Regions from separate parts of the Pantoea sp. SYBGC1 genome, predicted to be linked through region 1. Evidence: predicted binding sites of a transcription regulator. Region 1 holds the regulator's gene; each other region holds the start of a gene.
What was found. Region 1 encodes CRP, which controls carbon source genes, mostly activating them, when cyclic AMP is high. Its sites were predicted from a motif close to ATGTGANNNNNNTCACAT; they were not measured.

Region 1 (4,320 bases):
TCGCCTGATTCAGCGCATTAAACAGCGCGTTATGCGCCTGGTTAACCTTTACCCGCTGGTAAGCCAGTTTTTCCGGCGCGTGTTCCGGCCCCAGCAGCATGCGCAGCGCCTCCTGATACGCCTCCAGCGCATCGTGCGCATTCTGGCGCAGCAGGCCACTTTGCCACTGCGGCCATAGCCAGATCATACCGGCGAAGGCGATCAGGCAGCCCATCAGCGTATCCATCATCCGCGGCAGCAGGAACTGAGCGCCATTCAGCGACAGCAGCTGCAGCGAGTAGACCGCCGTCACGGTAAAGCCAATCATCGACCAGCCATAATATTTGCGCGTCACCAGATAACTGGCCAGCGTGATTGCCAGCATAAACAGCAACGCGATCGATTCCGGTACGGCGAAGCGCAGCGATGCGGCGGCAATCAGCAGCCCGGCAAAGGTGCCGAGCGCCCGGTGCTGAATGCGCACGCGCGTGGCGCTGTAGCCGTTCTGGCTGACAAACATAATGGTCATCAGGATCCAGTAGGGCTTGGGAATATTAAAAAACAGCGCAACCGAGCTGCCAAACATCAGCATAACGGCAAAGCGGGCCGCGCTGCGCAGCGCGCCGGACCTGAACGACAGATAGCTGCGCAGGGCGGGCAGCAGCGGCAGGCGCCGCTGGCGATCGGCCATCAGGTCGCGCGTATAGAGCGGTTTCTGGGTGCGCAGCACGCGGGCGATGCGGCTGAAATGATAAAGGCAGAAGTGGCCAACCGGATTATCCGGATGCTGCCGCGCAATTTTTTCCAGTGCGCCGAGCGGCTTTTCCATCTGAAAGCGGGCGGGCAGCTGGTGATAGAGAATGGCATCGGCCAGCAGCCTGAGCTGTGCCGAAATGGTTTTTGCATTCCAGCGGATAACCGCTTCCGCATGACTCTGTTCTACCAGCTTTTGCACTTTCTCCGGCTGGTGCAGGCTGACAGCGATATGCTCCTGCAGATCCAGCGCCACCTGAAAAGCGCGCGTCAGCCGCTTATGGCTGTTATCGCGGCTGGCAGAAAGCATATGCATCTGCTGATAGCAGGTGGTGATCAGGTCAACCGCTTTCTGCTGGCGCGCCAGCAGCGGCGGCAGCGCTTTTTCCGGATCGGTCAGCTGCGTCAGCAGGGTATATTTGGCATCGCAGTAGTCAGCCAGCTCACGATAGAGCAGGCTCAGCGTTTCACGCATGGGCTGCTCTTTCCACAGCCAGTACCAGAACCAGTTAAACAGGCCATACCAGAACGTGCCGCCGATATAGAGCAGCGGCGGCACCCAGATCGGCATGCGCCCTACCAGACTCAGCGTAAAGATCGCTGCAATCAGCGTGCCGGGCAGCAGACGCCCGTGCAGCGGACTGATTTCGCCCGTCACGCCAATCAGCAGCGGCAGCGCCAGCATAATAAGCGGCAGCGGAACCGCGGCGTTGGTGAGGTACTGGATCAGAAAACTGCCGGTGGCGAAAAGCGTACCGCCCACGATCAGGCGTTTGAAAAAGCGTTTATGCGGCGTATCAAGGCCGGCAATATTGCAGCAGGCGGGGACCAGCGAGAACAGCAGGCCTTTTTGCAGATCGCCACACAGCCATCCCAGCGCGACAGGCAGGCACAATACCAGCGTCTGACGCAGAGCGTAATTGACTTCGGGATGATAGATGATTCGGCGCCACATCAGCTTATCGCAAACAGAAACGGCGTGATGGTGCCATCACGCCGTGGGGGGTGAAACAGCTTAGCGGGTGCCGTAAACGACGATGGTTTTACCGTGTGCGGAGATCAGGTTCTGATCCTCCAGCATTTTCAGGATGCGACCAACGGTTTCCCGTGAGCAACCCACGATCTGACCAATCTCCTGACGGGTAATTTTAATCTGCATACCGTCGGGGTGGGTCATGGCATCCGGCTGTTTAGCCAGATTAAGCAGCGTCTGTGCAATGCGGCCGGTAACATCCAGGAAAGCCAGGTTACCCACCTTTTCTGATGTCACCTGCAGGCGACGTGCCATCTGCGCCGACAGGCGCATCAAAATATCCGGGTTAACCTGAATCAGCTGACGAAATTTTTTGTAGGAAATTTCAGCAACTTCACAGGCTGTTTTCGCACGCACCCAGGCACTGCGCTCCTGGCCCTCTTCAAACAGGCCGAGTTCGCCGATGAAATCTCCCTGATTCAGATAGGAGAGGATCATCTCTTTGCCTTCTTCATCTTTAATCAGTACCGCAACGGAACCTTTAACGATGTAGTAGAGCGTTTCTGCTTTTTCACCCTGATGGATCAGCGTGCTTTTGGATGGATATTTGTGAATATGGCAATGGGACAGGAACCATTCGAGTGTAGGGTCTGTTTGCGGTTTGCCGAGAACCATTCGCTATTATCCTCTATTGTAATCGTGCCCAAAACACAGGGGCATTCATTCCCTGTCAGGCGATGAAATCGTCCAGCGCGTCCTGTTAATAAAAATTATCCGGGCGGATGTGTAAGCTCTGCTTTTGATTCTGCCCGTCCTCATCAGCCACGACGAAGAAATTTTCAGCTCTGTTTGTAGCACAGCTTTTGCAGGCTGTCTTGTGTTGTCTCGCTTCAGCAGGCGGGCGATTGCTGTTTGCCGGATGAACGCGTACTCTGGCGCAAAACGCCGCTTCAGGAGAAAGAATAATGCAGGCACGTGTGAAATGGGTGGAAGGGCTGACCTTTCTCGGAGAATCCTCATCAGGACATCAGTTATTAATGGACGGGAATTCAGGCGATAAAGCGCCAAGCCCGATGGAGATGGTACTGATGGCCGCCGGCGGCTGCAGCGCGATCGATGTGGTTTCGATTCTGCAAAAAGGGCGTAATGATGTGGCTGACTGTGAGGTCAAACTGACTTCAGAGCGGCGCGAAGAAGCACCACGTATTTTTACACAGATTAACCTGCATTTTATCGTCAGCGGCAAAGCGCTGAGCGAGAAAGCGGTGGCACGGGCGGTTGATCTGTCGGCAGAAAAATATTGCTCAGTGGCAATCATGCTTGGCAAAGGGGTGGAGATCACCCACAGTTATGAAGTGGTCGCGCAGTAATCGGTGCCGGTGCGCATAAATGCGCACCCTACGATGGCTGGTGCTGTCATTTGTGAAACATGGCACTATACCCTGCAGGGTCGCCATTTATGGCGACCGATGCCACATAGTCTGGCAGATATGGCCTCTACTCTATCCGTTTTCCTTCAATCAGCCGCTGCACCAGTGGCATCATGATCAGCTCCATCGCCAGTCCCATTTTGCCGCCCGGTACCACCAGCGTATTCATATGCGAAATAAACGATCCCTGAATCATCGCCAGCAGATAGGGGAAAGCGATACCTTCCAGGCCGCGAAAATGGATCACAACAAAACTCTCATCGAGTGAGGGGATCTCGCGCGCCGCAAACGGGTTAGAGGTATCAACCGTCGGTACACGCTGAAAGTTAAGATGCGTGCGCGAAAACTGCGGCGTGATGTAGTTGATATAATCTTCCATCGACCGAACCACAGAGTCCATCACCGCTTCGCGCGAATGGCCCCGTTCGCTGGTATCGCGTACCAGTTTCTGTATCCACTCAAGATTGACGATCGGCACCACGCCCACCAGCAGATCAACATGCTCCGCCACGTTATGCTGCTGCGTAACTACTCCGCCGTGCAGGCCCTCGTAAAACAGCACATCGGTATTCTCCGGCAGCGGCTGCCAGGGCGTAAAGGTGCCCGGCACCTGATTCCACGGCACGGCCTCGTCATAGGTGTGCAGATATTTGCGCGACTCTCCGATGCCGCTTTCGCCATAGCGCCGGAACGTCTGCTCCAGCAGGCCAAAGTCATTGGCGTCCGGACCAAAATAACTGATGTGACGGCCCAGATCGCGTGCTTTGCGGATCGCCATATCCATTTCCGGCCGGGTATAGCGATGAAAACTGTCGCCTTCTACTTCGGCTGCATGCAGCCCCAGCTGCTGAAAAATTTTACGGAACGCAAGGCTGGTTGTCGTGGTACCGGCGCCGCTGGAGCCGGTAACGGCGATAACGGGGTGTCTGGCTGACATACGGGTGCTCCCTGTGAGGTCGGGCGATGAGCATTGTTACCATGAATTATCTGGCAGTGCATCAGCCGCGAAACTCGCGCCGCGGCATAATATTGACCGTTTCATGCAGCTCAGACCAGACCAGCACCACCTCGCCCTGCTGCAGCTGGCGGCGCACGTCGGCTACCTTCTGCGCCAGGCTGCGCTCCTGCTCACCGTAGTCAGTGCCTTCGCGCAGAACAAAACTTTCAATCAGGTTTTCCAGCGTT
Region 2 (4,320 bases), on a different contig from region 1:
TCTGCGCCAGATGCGGATTATTGCAGCCGACATACACCGTGCTGTCGATGCCCGCCATCTGCTGATCCGCTTTCTGCTTACTGTTGAGTTCACCGCGTGCCGCATCCGGCAGGTCAGCGCTGACGGTAGCGGAGGCGTAGTAGTTGAACGCGATAAAATCGGGTTTGCCCGCTGCAATGATCGCCATATCATCCGCCGCAATCTCCGGCAGCCAGCCACGCTGCTGTAAAAAGGCCCACACTACCGCGTTGTAACGTCCGTGCACCGCAAGATCGAGATAGAGCCAGTTACGAATAGCTGAAAAATTATCGGCGGCCAGTACATCCTCCGGCCGTGAGCTGGCGGCGTAAACGCAGGAGATATTCGGTGCCGGACCGATTTTTGCGCCCGGCAGACGCTGATGACAGGCGATCATCGCCTGCGCCTGCGCCAGCATCATATGGTGATTCTGCTGATAAAGGGTGCGCTGCACATCTTCGGTGCCCACTGCCAGCGTGCCGATGACCTCGCCCTTGAGGATCATCATGTTCTGCTCATTGATGGTCAGCCAGTATTTTACCTGCTTGCCATAGTGTTCAAAACAGGTGACGGCAAAGCGCTCAAACGCTGCGACGGTGCGCCGGTTTGACCAGCCGCCCGCCTGCTGCAGCGCCCACGGCAGGTCAAAGTGGTAGAGCGTGACCAGCGGTTCAATGCCGTGCCGGCAGATTTCATCAATCAGCTGCTGGTAAAACGCCACGCCGGCCGGATTAAGCTCGCCGTCGCCGTCGGGATAAAGACGACTCCAGGCAATTGAAAACCGGTAGGTTTTTAGTCCCATTTCAGCCAGCAGCGCAATATCCTCTTTAAAGCGGTGATAGTGATCGCTGCAGACGGTAAAGTCAGTGACGTTATCGCTGAAGCGCGCGTGGTCGATGACTGACGGCCCTTTGCCATCCGTATTCCATGCGCCCTCAACCTGATACGCCGACGTTGATGCGCCCCAGAGAAATCCATCCGGAAACGCACCGGGATTATGATGCTGCATAGCTGCTCCTTAGTGTTGCGCCGCCAGTTCACGACGCAGCTGAATGATCTCTTCTGCCAGTTCGCGACAGAGCATGGCGTTCATCAGATGATCCTGGGCATGTACCATAATTAAATTGACCGGAATTTTGCCGCAGCCCTCATCAGCACCAATCAGTTCGGTCTGGATACGGTGCGCCGCTTTCGCCGCCTGCGTAGCGGCCGTGAGCTGTGCGTCCGCTTCACTCCACGCCTGCTTACGCGCCGCACGCAGCGCCTGCATGGCGCAGGAGCGCGCCTCTCCCGCCTGAATAATCAGCTCCATTACCGTGGTTTCATCAATTTCCATTATGACTCCTTAGCCAGTTGTGCCGCGGCGGCCTGCTCCTGCTCCTGTTGCAGCAGCTGGCGCTCATACATCCTGAAAAACGGGTAGTAAATAAGCGTGGCAATCGCCACCAGCACGGCAATCAGCACGATCACGCGCCAGTCCCAGCCGGTTGACCAGGCGGCGCCAATCGGAGCGGGCGTGGTCCACGGCGCCAGTGAGATAACATGATTAATCAGATTAGTTTTGGTGGCGGTCCAGGCGATTACGGCGTTAACCAGCGGCGCAAGCAGAAACGGAATAAACAGAATAGGGTTCATCACCACCGGTGAGCCAAATATCACCGGCTCGTTGATGTTAAACATGCTGGGCACAATGCTCAGTTTGCCAATTGAACGCAGGTGCGCTGAACGGCTGCGCAGATAAAGCAGCACCAGCCCCATAGTGGAACCCGATCCGCCTATCACAATGAAAAACTGCCAGAAAGGTTCAATAAACACGTGCATGACCGGCTCACCGGCGTTCAGCGCCTGCTGATTCAGCCCGAGATTGGTCAGCCAGAACGCCTGCAGAATGCCTCCTACGATCACCGCACCATGAATGCCGGCAAACCACAGCATATGGCACAAAAGCACCGCAATCAGTACTGCAGGCAGTGAATCAGATGCGGAGATGACCGGCGCGAAGATGGCCATAATCGCCTGTGGCAGCAGCATGCCAAACTGCGCCTGCACCCACAGGCTGAGCGGAAACAGCGTAAGGAAAATGGCGACAATTGGGATCAGCAGATCGAACGACTGGCGGATTTTCGGCGGAACCTGCTCGGGCAGCTTAAAGCCGATATGGTGTTTCTGCAGGAAATGCATCATTTCCGTGGCGAACAGCGCCACCAGAATCGCGGTGAAGATCCCTTCCCCGCCGAGCGAGCCTACCGGCAGTGTCTTATCACTCTGGGGAGCGGCCACCACCAGAAAAGCCATCAGCGACAGGCTCGCCGCCATAAAACCATTCATTTTGTAGCTGGTGGCCAGGTTATAGGCGATAGCGCTGGCGATATAGAGCGCCATAATGCCCATTGTCATGTTGTAGGGCATCATGATCTGCGCTTCATGCGCCTGCACCATACCCAGCCACCACTGTGCGAAAACCCATGAACTGTCGGCAGAGAATGGCGGATGAGCAAACAGCAGCATAAACGAGCCGACAATCAGAAACGGCATAGAAGCGATAAAGCCATCGCGGATCGCGATAACGTGACGCTGGCTGGAGAGGCGTCCGGCGAATGGACTGATACGGTTTTCAATGACGCCAAATAAAGATTCACTGATGCTGCTCATGAGCAAGCTCCTTGCGACAGGCAACAAGAGAATTAACCTGCGCAGCAGCTGCGCAGGCGGAAGAATTATTTGAGTGCGGGCGTTATTTTCAGGCGTGAATCAGCTTTAATGAATCGGCTAATATTTTTTCGCCGTTCATCATGCCGTAATCCATGCTATTTATGACGGCGATAGGCTTATTAAGCTGCTGGGCTATTGGAGCGAAATCAGCCAGTTTATATTTGATCTGCGGGCCCAGCAGGCAGCAATCAACACCCTGAATTTCTTCATTAAACTCCTCTATACCTACGGCTTTTATCTCAACATCAACACCCTGCTCTTTTGCCGCTTTTTCCATTTTCTGCACCACCATGCTGGTGGACATTCCGGCGGCACAGCACAGTAAAATCTTTGGCATGATCGTTTCCTTTGAATGATGTTTAATTAACGAATACACAGCCAGAAGATTTTCTGCAACCGGTTTCAGATCTGGATACAGAAAGTGTGAGAAATATCAAAACTCAATCCGGATAAATTAACTGGCAGAGAAATAGTGCAGGAGAGTGATTATACAGGGCCAGGGGCATAATCGTATGAAACAGCCGTCTGGCCGGTGCCGCAGCGTTGGTTCGCTGCAGCAGAACGTGCCGGACGGCTGAGTTTGTCAGGAGATAGCAGAATCTTTATGTTTATCCGCTTCAAAGTGACTCTTGAACTGCTCATAAATGGAGATCATATTTGACGCATCGCCATGCAGAGGGCTTAATTTTCCGGCACGGACCAGTTCGATAACCAGCTGCAGAGCAGCCTGTTTTGGACTGCTGGCAGGATGGGCAATATCAGACATGCTTTTCTCACTCGTTTAAAAGGGGTCAGCTGCACAGTTTAGCCTGGATTATGCCGGGTTTGGATGCGCAGCGCGCTGCTGGCAGACCGTTCGGATAAAAAAGCCGCTCGGGGTGTTCATTGACCTGTGAGCCAATTGTCTATACTGGATCAAAAAAGGGAACACACAGCCACACATTCCGTACCAGCGCGAAGGTGTTAAAGGAGCCCGGTTATGCTGATTGGTTTTGTTTTATTAGTGAGTGCCTGCGGGCACGATGCCTGTGACGCGTTGCCGGTATCAGAGCGTATTTATCCGACAAAAGCGGCCTGTGAAACCATGGCCAATCGCATCTATAAAGTCCGTCCCAACGTGGTCTTGCTGTGTGGCGAGGTTCATCGCTGAATTGAGGCCAGGATTTACTATACTGCTCACATTTTAGCCAGTCGCCATTGCAAGCGCTGGCAATAAGGTTCAAAATATAAGCTGTTTTACACTATCATCGTTGTGAATCCCATGAAGAAATCGCGCCCCCGCCGTCCTGCCGGACGCTGGGTTTATTACATTTTGTATGACGGTATCCTCTGGCCCTGCCCGGTGCGCTGGGAGTGGGAAAATGGCTTCGATGGCTGGCTTCCCTTCTACTATTCACCCACGTTTGAGTTTGTGGCGGGCGATCCGCGCAAGGCGTATCGTATTGCGCGCAGCAGCCTGCGTAACGTACGCGAAGCGCTGCATGATGCAGAGTATGCCTGAGTGCAGAAACAACGATGCGCCCGCAGGCGCATCGTTAAAACATTGACCGTTGCGCGTGACGCAATCAGTTATTCAGCGTGTAATCCAGC
Region 3 (4,320 bases), on a different contig from region 1:
CGTATTGTCCACGCTTTTCAGCGCCGGGCTGACGCCGGCGGGCTGCAGAAAGTGACGCCAGACATCCAGCCGCTGGCGCTGTACCGGGTAGATCATCAGAACTTCATCAGCGAAATCCTGCGGCGTAATATGCGTGCGCTGCGCCAGCGGATGATCGGGTGCCAGCACCAGCCGCATCTCAAAATCAAACATCGGCGTATAAAACAGCCCGCTGCGCGGCAGAATATCCGAGGTCAGTACCACATCAAGCTCGCCCTGCTGCAGCGCCGGCTGCGGATCAAAGGTGACGCCGGATTTAAAGTCCATCACCACCTGCGGCCAGCTCTTGCGGAAGTTATTCAGCGCAGGCGTCAGCCACTGAATACAGCTGTGGCATTCAATGGCGATGCGCAGCGTAGCCTGCTGCTGTGGCTCATGACACGCCTGCAGCGCCTGCTGGATCTGCGGCAGTACCTGCTCTGCCAGCTGCAGTAAAATCTCACCCTGCGGCGTAAAGCGCAGCGGCTGGCTTTTACGCACAAACAGCCGGAAGCCAAGGCGCTGCTCCAGATCGCTGAACTGATGCGATAACGCAGACTGCGTCTGGTGCAGCTGCGCCGCAGCGGCGGCGAGCGAGCCGGTGTTGTGTAACGCCTGCAGCGTTCGCAGGTGTTTGAGTTCGATCATGAGAATCCTTCACAGCGGGACAAAACGGATGACGCGGTAAGCTATACACTACCCGCAGATTGTGGCGGTGTAAACATCTGGATGGCTAAATGGGAGGCTGCCGCGCGCAGAGGCAGCAAACGCGGGCGTCAAAAGCAGAACGTGCACGAAAAAGGGCGCCTCAGCGCCCCGGATAACGTTATGCGGTGGGGGCTACCCCATACTGTTTAAACCACGCCAGCATACGTTGCCAGGCATCCCGGGCCGACTCCGCATGATAGCCCGGACGATAATCAGCGTTAAACGCATGACCGGCATCCGGATAGACCACAATTTCCGCTTTGGCATTGGCGGCATGCAGCGCCTGACGCATTTTATCGATGCTCTCCAGCGGGATACCCTCATCCTGCCCGCCATACAGGCCGAGCACCGGCGCGTTGAGATCGACAGCGACATCAATCGGATGCTTCTGCTGCTTCAGCGTTTTTTCCCCTTCCAGGCGGCCATACCACGCGGCTGCGGCACGCACCTGAGGATTGTGTGCGGCAAACAGCCAGCTGATGCGCCCGCCCCAGCAGAAGCCGGTAATCGCCAGACGTCGAATATCGCCATCGTGCCGTGCAGCCCAGTTTGCCGCATGATCGAGATCGGCAAGCACCTGGCTGTCGGGCACTTTGCTTACCAGCTCGCTGAGCAGCGTCGGGATATCGTGATACTCCTGCGGATCGCCTTCGCGGAAATAGAGTTCCGGCGCCACTGCGAGGTAGCCCTCCAGTGCCAGGCGGCGACACAGATCGCGGATATGCTCATGTACGCCAAAAATTTCCTGAACCACCAGTACCACCGGCAGCGTACCGCTGAATGATTTAGGTCGTGCGTACCAGGCAGGCAGATTTTCACCCTGGCTGGGAATAGAGGTCTCGCCACACTGAATCGCATCGCTTTGGGTAATGATTGTGCTGCTGGCGGCGGGCTGCGCCGCTGAGGCGAAGCCACCCGGGGTCGATTCTTGTGCCATATTTTCTGTGGTTTTCATGGTTCTCTCCGTGCTGGCAGGTGCGCAATCAGGTAACTATAGCCTGGTCATAATGGCCGGATGGTTACAGGGTAAAAGGAACAGATTCTCAGATGCGGCTTCTGTATTAACATTGCCGCTGAAGCTTACGCAGCACCGTGCCGGATAAATGTGCGAAACGGCGCATCATATTGTGACAAAAATCACAAATAGTGCGGTTAGTAATGTAACTTTCATTATTCGAAGTGAGAGATATCACATATTTGTCGCGCTGCCTCACGTAGAGTGCGCGTCACAATACTTAATTAGCAGGAGTCTGATATGACCCAGTCTGACGTTTTCCACCTTGGTATCACTAAAGCTGACCTGAAAGGCGCTACGCTGGCGATTGTCCCGGGCGACCCGGAGCGGGTGAAAAAAATCGCTGCGCTGATGGAGAATCCGCAGCATCTGGCGTCGCATCGTGAATTCACCACCTGGCTGGCGGAGATCGACGGCAAGCCGGTAGTGGTCTGCTCAACCGGTATCGGTGGTCCTTCCACTTCGATTGCGGTAGAGGAGCTGGCGCAGCTCGGCGTCCGCACCTTCCTGCGCGTCGGCACCACCGGTGCCATTCAGCCGCACATTAACGTCGGTGACGTGCTGGTGACGACCGCCTCAGTACGCCTGGATGGCGCCAGCCTGCACTTTGCTCCGATGGAGTTTCCGGCCGTGGCCGATTTTGCCTGTACCACGGCGCTGGTCGCGGCGGCAGAAGAGTGCGGCGCGCGTACCCATATCGGCATCACTGCCTCTTCTGATACCTTCTATCCGGGCCAGGAGCGTTACGACACCTTCTCTGGTCGTGTGGTCAATCGCTTTCAGGGCTCCATGCAGGAGTGGCAGGCGATGGGCGTACTTAACTATGAGATGGAATCCGCTACACTGTTAACCATGTGCGCCAGTCAGGGACTGCGTGCCGGCATGGTGGCTGGCGTCATTGTGAACCGTACGCAAAAAGAGATCCCGGACGCGGCAACCATGAAGCAGACCGAGAGCGACGCCGTGAAAATTGTGGTGGAAGCCGCGCGTCGCTTACTGTAGTGCGCCAGTTGGCAATGGATGCGGGACCCGCCTCACAGGGAACTCAGTTGCTGACGAATAAGGATGCGCACCTATTCAGCGAACTCCGGGATCCCTTTTATGCGCAAAACCTTCTCCGCTCCCCGTTCCGCCTCTGTCAATAATCCCGCTGCTGCGCAGGCGCGCGTTGAACACGCCGCCGCGCAGTTTCGCCAGGCGATGGCCGACGGCGACTACGCGCAGGCGCGTCAGTGCTGTGAAGCGGTATTGCGGGTAATGCCGAACCATATGCAGGTGCTCAGCGACTATGCGCTGACGCTGATGCGCACCGGCGACTATAAAAAATCGTACAAAATCTATCAGAAAATCTGCCAGGCGCCTGACGCACAGCGTGCACAGGCTTCGGAAACCTGGCTGGATGGCCTGACTGAGGTCTGCGGCTGGCTGGATAAGCCGGATGAGGTGGCGCGCTACGGCCTGGCTTCGCTGATGCACTCTGATGCCCGCTTTTCTGCCGGACAAAAGCAGCCGTTTCCGGCTGATGCGCCACCGGCGTTTAACCCGCACAATCCGGCGGAAAACAGTATTGCGTTCAGCCTGTATGGCAATCAGCCGCGCTACTGCGAAACGCTGATTAAGAACGTTGAGGTCGCGCGCGAGCTCTATCCGGCATGGCACTGTCGCGTCTATCTGGATGAAAGCGTGCCGCAGCACGTCTGGCAGCGCCTGCAGCAGGCCGGCGCGCAGCTGGTGGATATGTCGCACGAAAAGGAGATTCAGCCTACGCTCTGGCGCTTTCTGGTGATGGATGACCCCACGGTCAGGCGCTTTATCATTCGCGACGCCGACTCGCTGCTGTCAGAGCGCGAAGCCGCGGCCGTGCAGGCCTGGCTCGACTCGCCGTTCTGGTTTCATCATATGCGTGACTACTTTACCCATACTGAACTGCTGCTGGCCGGAATGTGGGGCGGCTGTCACGGCGTCTTCCGCAACCTTGCGCAGCAGATGCGTGACTTTATGGCGCGCTACACCGGCAATCAGCGCTTCACCGATCAATATTTCCTCAAGGTGGCGCTGTGGCCCACCGTTCGCACCAGCCTGCTCAGTCATGACGATCTTTTTCATTTTCATCAGGCGCAGCCGTGGCCCGCTCACGCCCCCGTTCGCTGGCAGACGGACCATTTTCATGTTGGCAGTAACGCCGGCTATGCCAGCATGACCGGTAAGGCCACTGCCCCCTGCAACGGGACGCAGCAGGTTGAACTCGCCTGTGGCGACCAGAGCTGGTGTTATCCGGCGCGCGTGGTGAATGAGCGTGAATGGGTGCTGCCGATGCCATTTTTCCTGATCGATGCCTGGAAAGCGGGCGAACTCACGGTCAGAGCCTGCTGACCTCCTGCGGCCTGGCGGTCAGAGATTTCAGTAGACATTCCTCCAGGCCAACTTTACCTTTCCCCTGAGCATCGCGAGGGGCGGGGGGATCATGGATCAGCAATTTATTATCACGCTTGTGCTGGCACTGGCCGGTCTGGGTATCGGCTGGCTGCTGGCGCAGCTGCGTGCCAGCCAGCAACACGCCAGCCTGACCGCGGAGCATC
Region 4 (4,320 bases), on a different contig from region 1:
TCATCACGATCGCGGAACTCGCGACGCTGCGGACGCGGTGCGTCAGCTGGCACGATCAGTGGACGTTCACCCTGAGCCATTTTCAGCAGGGCAGCCGCCAGCGTTTCGATATCCAGCTCTTCTTCCGGCTGCATTTTGCTCAGCAGCGCGCGATACTGATCCAGATCGCTGCTTTCCAGCTGCTGCTGTACTTTTGCTGCGAATTTAGCCAGACGACGCTCACCCAGCAGCTCTGCGTTTGGCAGCTCTACTTCCGGAATAGTCAGCTTCATGGTGCGTTCAATGTTACGCAGCAGACGACGCTCGCGGTTCTCAACGAACAGCAGCGCACGGCCAGCGCGGCCCGCACGACCGGTACGGCCGATACGGTGAACATAAGACTCCGCATCCATCGGGATATCGTAGTTAACAACCAGGCTGATACGCTCAACGTCCAGACCGCGCGCCGCAACGTCGGTTGCAATCAGGATATCAAGACGGCCATCTTTCAGGCGCTCCAGCGTCTGCTCACGCAGTGCCTGGTTCATGTCGCCGTTCAGCGCGGCACTGTTGTAGCCACTGCGCTCTAATGCTTCAGCCACTTCCAGCGTTGCGTTTTTGGTACGCACGAAAATGATGGCTGCATCGAAGTCTTCTGCTTCCAGGAAACGCACCAGCGCTTCAGTTTTACGGCCGTAAGCGGTCCAGTAAGACTGTGAAATATCCGGGCGCGTGGTCACGCTTGACTGGATACGCACTTCCTGCGGATCTTTCATGAAGCGTTTGGTAATACGACGAATCGCTTCTGGCATAGTTGCAGAGAACAGTGCGGTCTGATGACCTTCCGGGATCTGCGCCATGATGGTTTCAACGTCTTCGATGAAGCCCATACGCAGCATTTCATCAGCTTCGTCCAGAACCAGACCACGCAGGTTAGAGAGGTCCAGAGTACCACGCTTCAGGTGGTCCAGCAGGCGGCCCGGGGTACCCACAACAATCTGTGGTCCCTGACGCAGGGCGCGCAGCTGTACGTCATAACGCTGGCCGCCATACAGGGCCACGACGTTGACGTTACGCATATGTTTAGAGAATTCTGTCATTGCTTCAGCCACCTGCACCGCCAGTTCGCGGGTCGGTGCCAGCACCAGGATCTGTGGTGCGCGGACAGAAGGATCAACGTTGTTTAACAGCGGCAGTGAGAACGCCGCGGTTTTACCACTACCGGTCTGCGCCATACCCAGAACATCGCGGCCCGCCAGCAGGTGAGGAATACACTCAGCCTGGATTGGGGAAGGCTTAACGTAGCCCATACCGTTCAGAGATTCGAGGATGTCGGCGTTCAGGCCCAGATCAGCAAAAGTGGTTTGAATATCAGTCATGTAGTACACGTGCCTCTTAGATTGCGGCGGCCAGTCTACATAACTCGTCGTGAAAATTTTCAGTCATTTTCATCAAAAAGTGTGAACCGGCTCAAATTAGAAGTTTTGACGAACAGAAAAGCCCTCACCTCTGGAGATGATGACTTTACAGGTACAACAGGCAATAAAAGTTCGTCAGCTATTGCTGGTCAGATTCTGATAAATCGTCTTGTGTCTGGCCAAGTTGCGCCAGTTCCAACAATGCGTATCGGTGTTCAACAAAGTTGTTAACGTTGTTAGACACCGCCAGTTTGAACAACGCTTTCGCGTCATCCTTCTCCCCCAGACTTAGGTAGTACTTACCTAAATAGAAGTTGGTTTCACTGAGATGTTCAGCGAGCGAGGTGTTATCCGTTGCGTCCGCCTTGAGACGTTCCATCAATGTTTTTTCACTGATGTCGCCCAGGTAGAACTCGACAATATTCCATCCCCATTGGTCCTTAGCCGCTTTGTCATAACGCTGTTTCAGCGCTACTTTAGCCTGGTCTTTATCTATCTCGCTTTCAGTGAGATAGAGCCAGAGGCTGCGGAACGGATCGTTAGGATCGTCTTGATAAAACGCCAGCAGATCATCTTGCGCTAACCTGTATCGACCACCGTAGTAGAGAGCGATACCGCGGTTTAAATGCGCATAATTGTAAGTTGGATCAAGCTCAAGTACAGAATCAAACGCTTCGTAGGCGGCATCAAAGTTGCCAGCCTGCGTTAAGTATATACCAAGATAGTTAAACACTTCTGGCATATCTGGTCTTATAGACAGCGCTTGCGAGAAATCGTTCCGCGCCAGTGCCCTCAGACCCAAACTATCATACAACACTCCGCGCTCATATAACAGCTGTGCGCGTTCATCGTCGGTCAGGGCCCGACTGGCAAGAATTTGTTCCATTCGCGCCAGAATGACCTCTTGCTGCAGTGTGGGCTGCAAAGGTACTGCCAGAACTTCGTTCTTACGCCAATTGGAGTTGCTGCATCCTGCCAGCGAAATAGCTGTCGCAACAATACACCAGCGCAAAAAAGGCTTCATTTCCCACTCCCGATACAAACATTGGGATAACCATCCTGTCATCCGCCTGCTATGCACAAGGGTTCCCGCCCTCGCGATGATACCCTGGCAGTGTCAACTTATCGGCACAGCGACCGTGAGTTGACGCTACCAGAGTATACAAACACCCCTTTCTGCCGGGCAGAAAGGGGCTAATCAGGACACGCTTATTCAGCGTCAGAAGCGTCCACAGCAGCAGCAGCTTCTGCCGGCTTCTGCTCAGTTGCCTCTTTGATGCTCAGACGTACGCGGCCCTGACGGTCAACTTCCATCACCTTAACCGGTACTTCCTGACCCATCTGCAGGTAATCGGTCACTTTCTCTACGCGCTTATCGGCGATCTGAGAAATATGAACCAGACCTTCTTTACCGCCACCGATAGCCACGAACGCACCGAAATCAACGATACGGGTAACTTTACCGGAGTAGATGCGGCCCACTTCGATCTCAGCGGTGATCTCTTCGATACGACGGATTGCTTCTTTCGCTTTCTGACCGTCGGTCGCAGCGATTTTTACAGTGCCGTCATCTTCGATTTCAATGGTAGTGCCGGTCTCTTCGGTCAGCGCACGGATTACCGAGCCGCCTTTACCAATCACATCTTTGATCTTGTCAGAGCTGATCTTGATGGTGTAAATACGCGGTGCGAACTCAGAGATTTCCTGACGCGGCGTGCTGATAGCCTGTTCCATGACGCTCAGGATATGCAGACGCGCACCTTTAGCCTGGTTCAGCGCAACCTGCATGATTTCGCGGGTGATGCCTTCGATTTTGATGTCCATCTGCAGCGCGGTAATACCCTCACGGCTACCTGCTACTTTGAAGTCCATATCGCCGAGGTGATCTTCATCGCCCAGGATGTCAGACAGCACGACAAACTTCTCATCTTCCTTCACCAGACCCATAGCAATACCGGCAACGGCTGCTTTGATCGGTACGCCTGCGTCCATCAGTGCCAGTGAAGCACCGCAAACGGAAGCCATAGAAGAAGAACCGTTTGATTCAGTGATTTCTGATACAACGCGTACGGTGTACGGGAACTCTTCCTGCTTAGGCATAACTGCCAGCACGCCGCGCTTCGCCAGGCGACCGTGACCAATTTCACGACGCTTCGGTGAGCCAACCATGCCGGTTTCGCCCACTGAGTATGGAGGGAAGTTGTAGTGGAACAGGAAGCTGTCGGTACGCTCGCCCATCAGCTCATCCAGGTTCTGCGCATCGCGTGCGGTACCCAGCGTGGCAGCAACCAGCGCCTGCGTTTCACCACGGGTGAACAGCGCAGAGCCGTGCGTACGTGGCAGTACGCCAGTACGGACGTCCAGACCACGGATCATATCTTTTTCGCGACCATCGATACGCGGTTCGCCGCTCAGAATGCGGGTACGAACCACATTCTTTTCCAGGCTATGCACGATATCGCCGATTTCTGCATCATCCAGCGCAGCATCTTCAGCCAGCAGGGCAGCGATCGTCTCATCTTTGATCACGCCAACCTGTGCGTAACGCTCCTGCTTATCGGTGATGCGGTAAGCATCAGCGATGCGCGCTTCAGCCAGCGCGGCAACACGTGCAATCAGTGCATCGTTAGTCGCTTCTGGCTTCCAGTCCCAGCGCGGTTTGCCCGCTTCGGCAACCAGCGCGTTGATGTTTTCGATAACAACCTGCTGCTGGTCGTGGCCAAATACCACGGCGCCGAGCATCTGCTCTTCAGTCAGGATATCGGCTTCAGATTCAACCATCAGTACCGCGTTCTGGGTACCGGCAACCACCAGATCCAGACGTGACTGTTTGATCTCATCTGCGGTCGGGTTCAGCACATACTGGTCGTTGATGTAACCAACGCGAGCAGAACCGATTGGGCCGTTGAACGGAATACCAGAC

Region 2: a site for CRP is predicted at 3,152-3,169, ahead of AC2CF9_RS08990 (PTS sugar transporter subunit IIB). Genes of this name have one in related genera too.
Region 3: a site for CRP is predicted at 1,904-1,921, ahead of udp (uridine phosphorylase). Genes of this name have one in related genera too.
Region 4: a site for CRP is predicted at 1,438-1,455, ahead of yrbN (protein YrbN). Genes of this name have one in related genera too.

The regions. Positions count from the first base shown of each region.
Region 1 is NZ_JBXUNM010000009.1:18,989-23,308, reverse strand. Features, by position in the region: gene AC2CF9_RS14400 (YccS/YhfK family putative transporter) at 1-1,687, opposite strand, end outside; gene crp (cAMP-activated global transcriptional regulator CRP) at 1,748-2,380, opposite strand; gene AC2CF9_RS14390 (OsmC family protein) at 2,671-3,075, shown strand; gene AC2CF9_RS14385 (phosphoribulokinase) at 3,203-4,072, opposite strand; gene AC2CF9_RS14380 (YheU family protein) at 4,134-4,320, opposite strand, start outside.
Region 2 is NZ_JBXUNM010000003.1:349,995-354,314, forward strand. Features, by position in the region: gene AC2CF9_RS08975 (glycoside hydrolase family 1 protein) at 1-1,027, opposite strand, end outside; gene AC2CF9_RS08980 (PTS lactose/cellobiose transporter subunit IIA) at 1,037-1,354, opposite strand; gene AC2CF9_RS08985 (PTS sugar transporter subunit IIC) at 1,354-2,670, opposite strand; gene AC2CF9_RS08990 (PTS sugar transporter subunit IIB) at 2,759-3,067, opposite strand; gene AC2CF9_RS08995 (hypothetical protein) at 3,314-3,496, opposite strand; gene AC2CF9_RS09000 (hypothetical protein) at 3,710-3,880, shown strand; gene AC2CF9_RS09005 (hypothetical protein) at 3,992-4,231, shown strand; gene AC2CF9_RS09010 (OsmC family protein) at 4,296-4,320, opposite strand, start outside.
Region 3 is NZ_JBXUNM010000006.1:177,562-181,881, forward strand. Features, by position in the region: gene metR (HTH-type transcriptional regulator MetR) at 1-666, opposite strand, end outside; gene AC2CF9_RS12505 (dienelactone hydrolase family protein) at 845-1,681, opposite strand; gene udp (uridine phosphorylase) at 1,982-2,743, shown strand; gene AC2CF9_RS12515 (tetratricopeptide repeat protein) at 2,843-4,114, shown strand; gene rmuC (DNA recombination protein RmuC) at 4,206-4,320, shown strand, end outside.
Region 4 is NZ_JBXUNM010000004.1:256,657-260,976, forward strand. Features, by position in the region: gene AC2CF9_RS10210 (DEAD/DEAH family ATP-dependent RNA helicase) at 1-1,358, opposite strand, end outside; gene yrbN (protein YrbN) at 1,375-1,431, opposite strand; gene nlpI (lipoprotein NlpI) at 1,537-2,421, opposite strand; gene pnp (polyribonucleotide nucleotidyltransferase) at 2,607-4,320, opposite strand, start outside.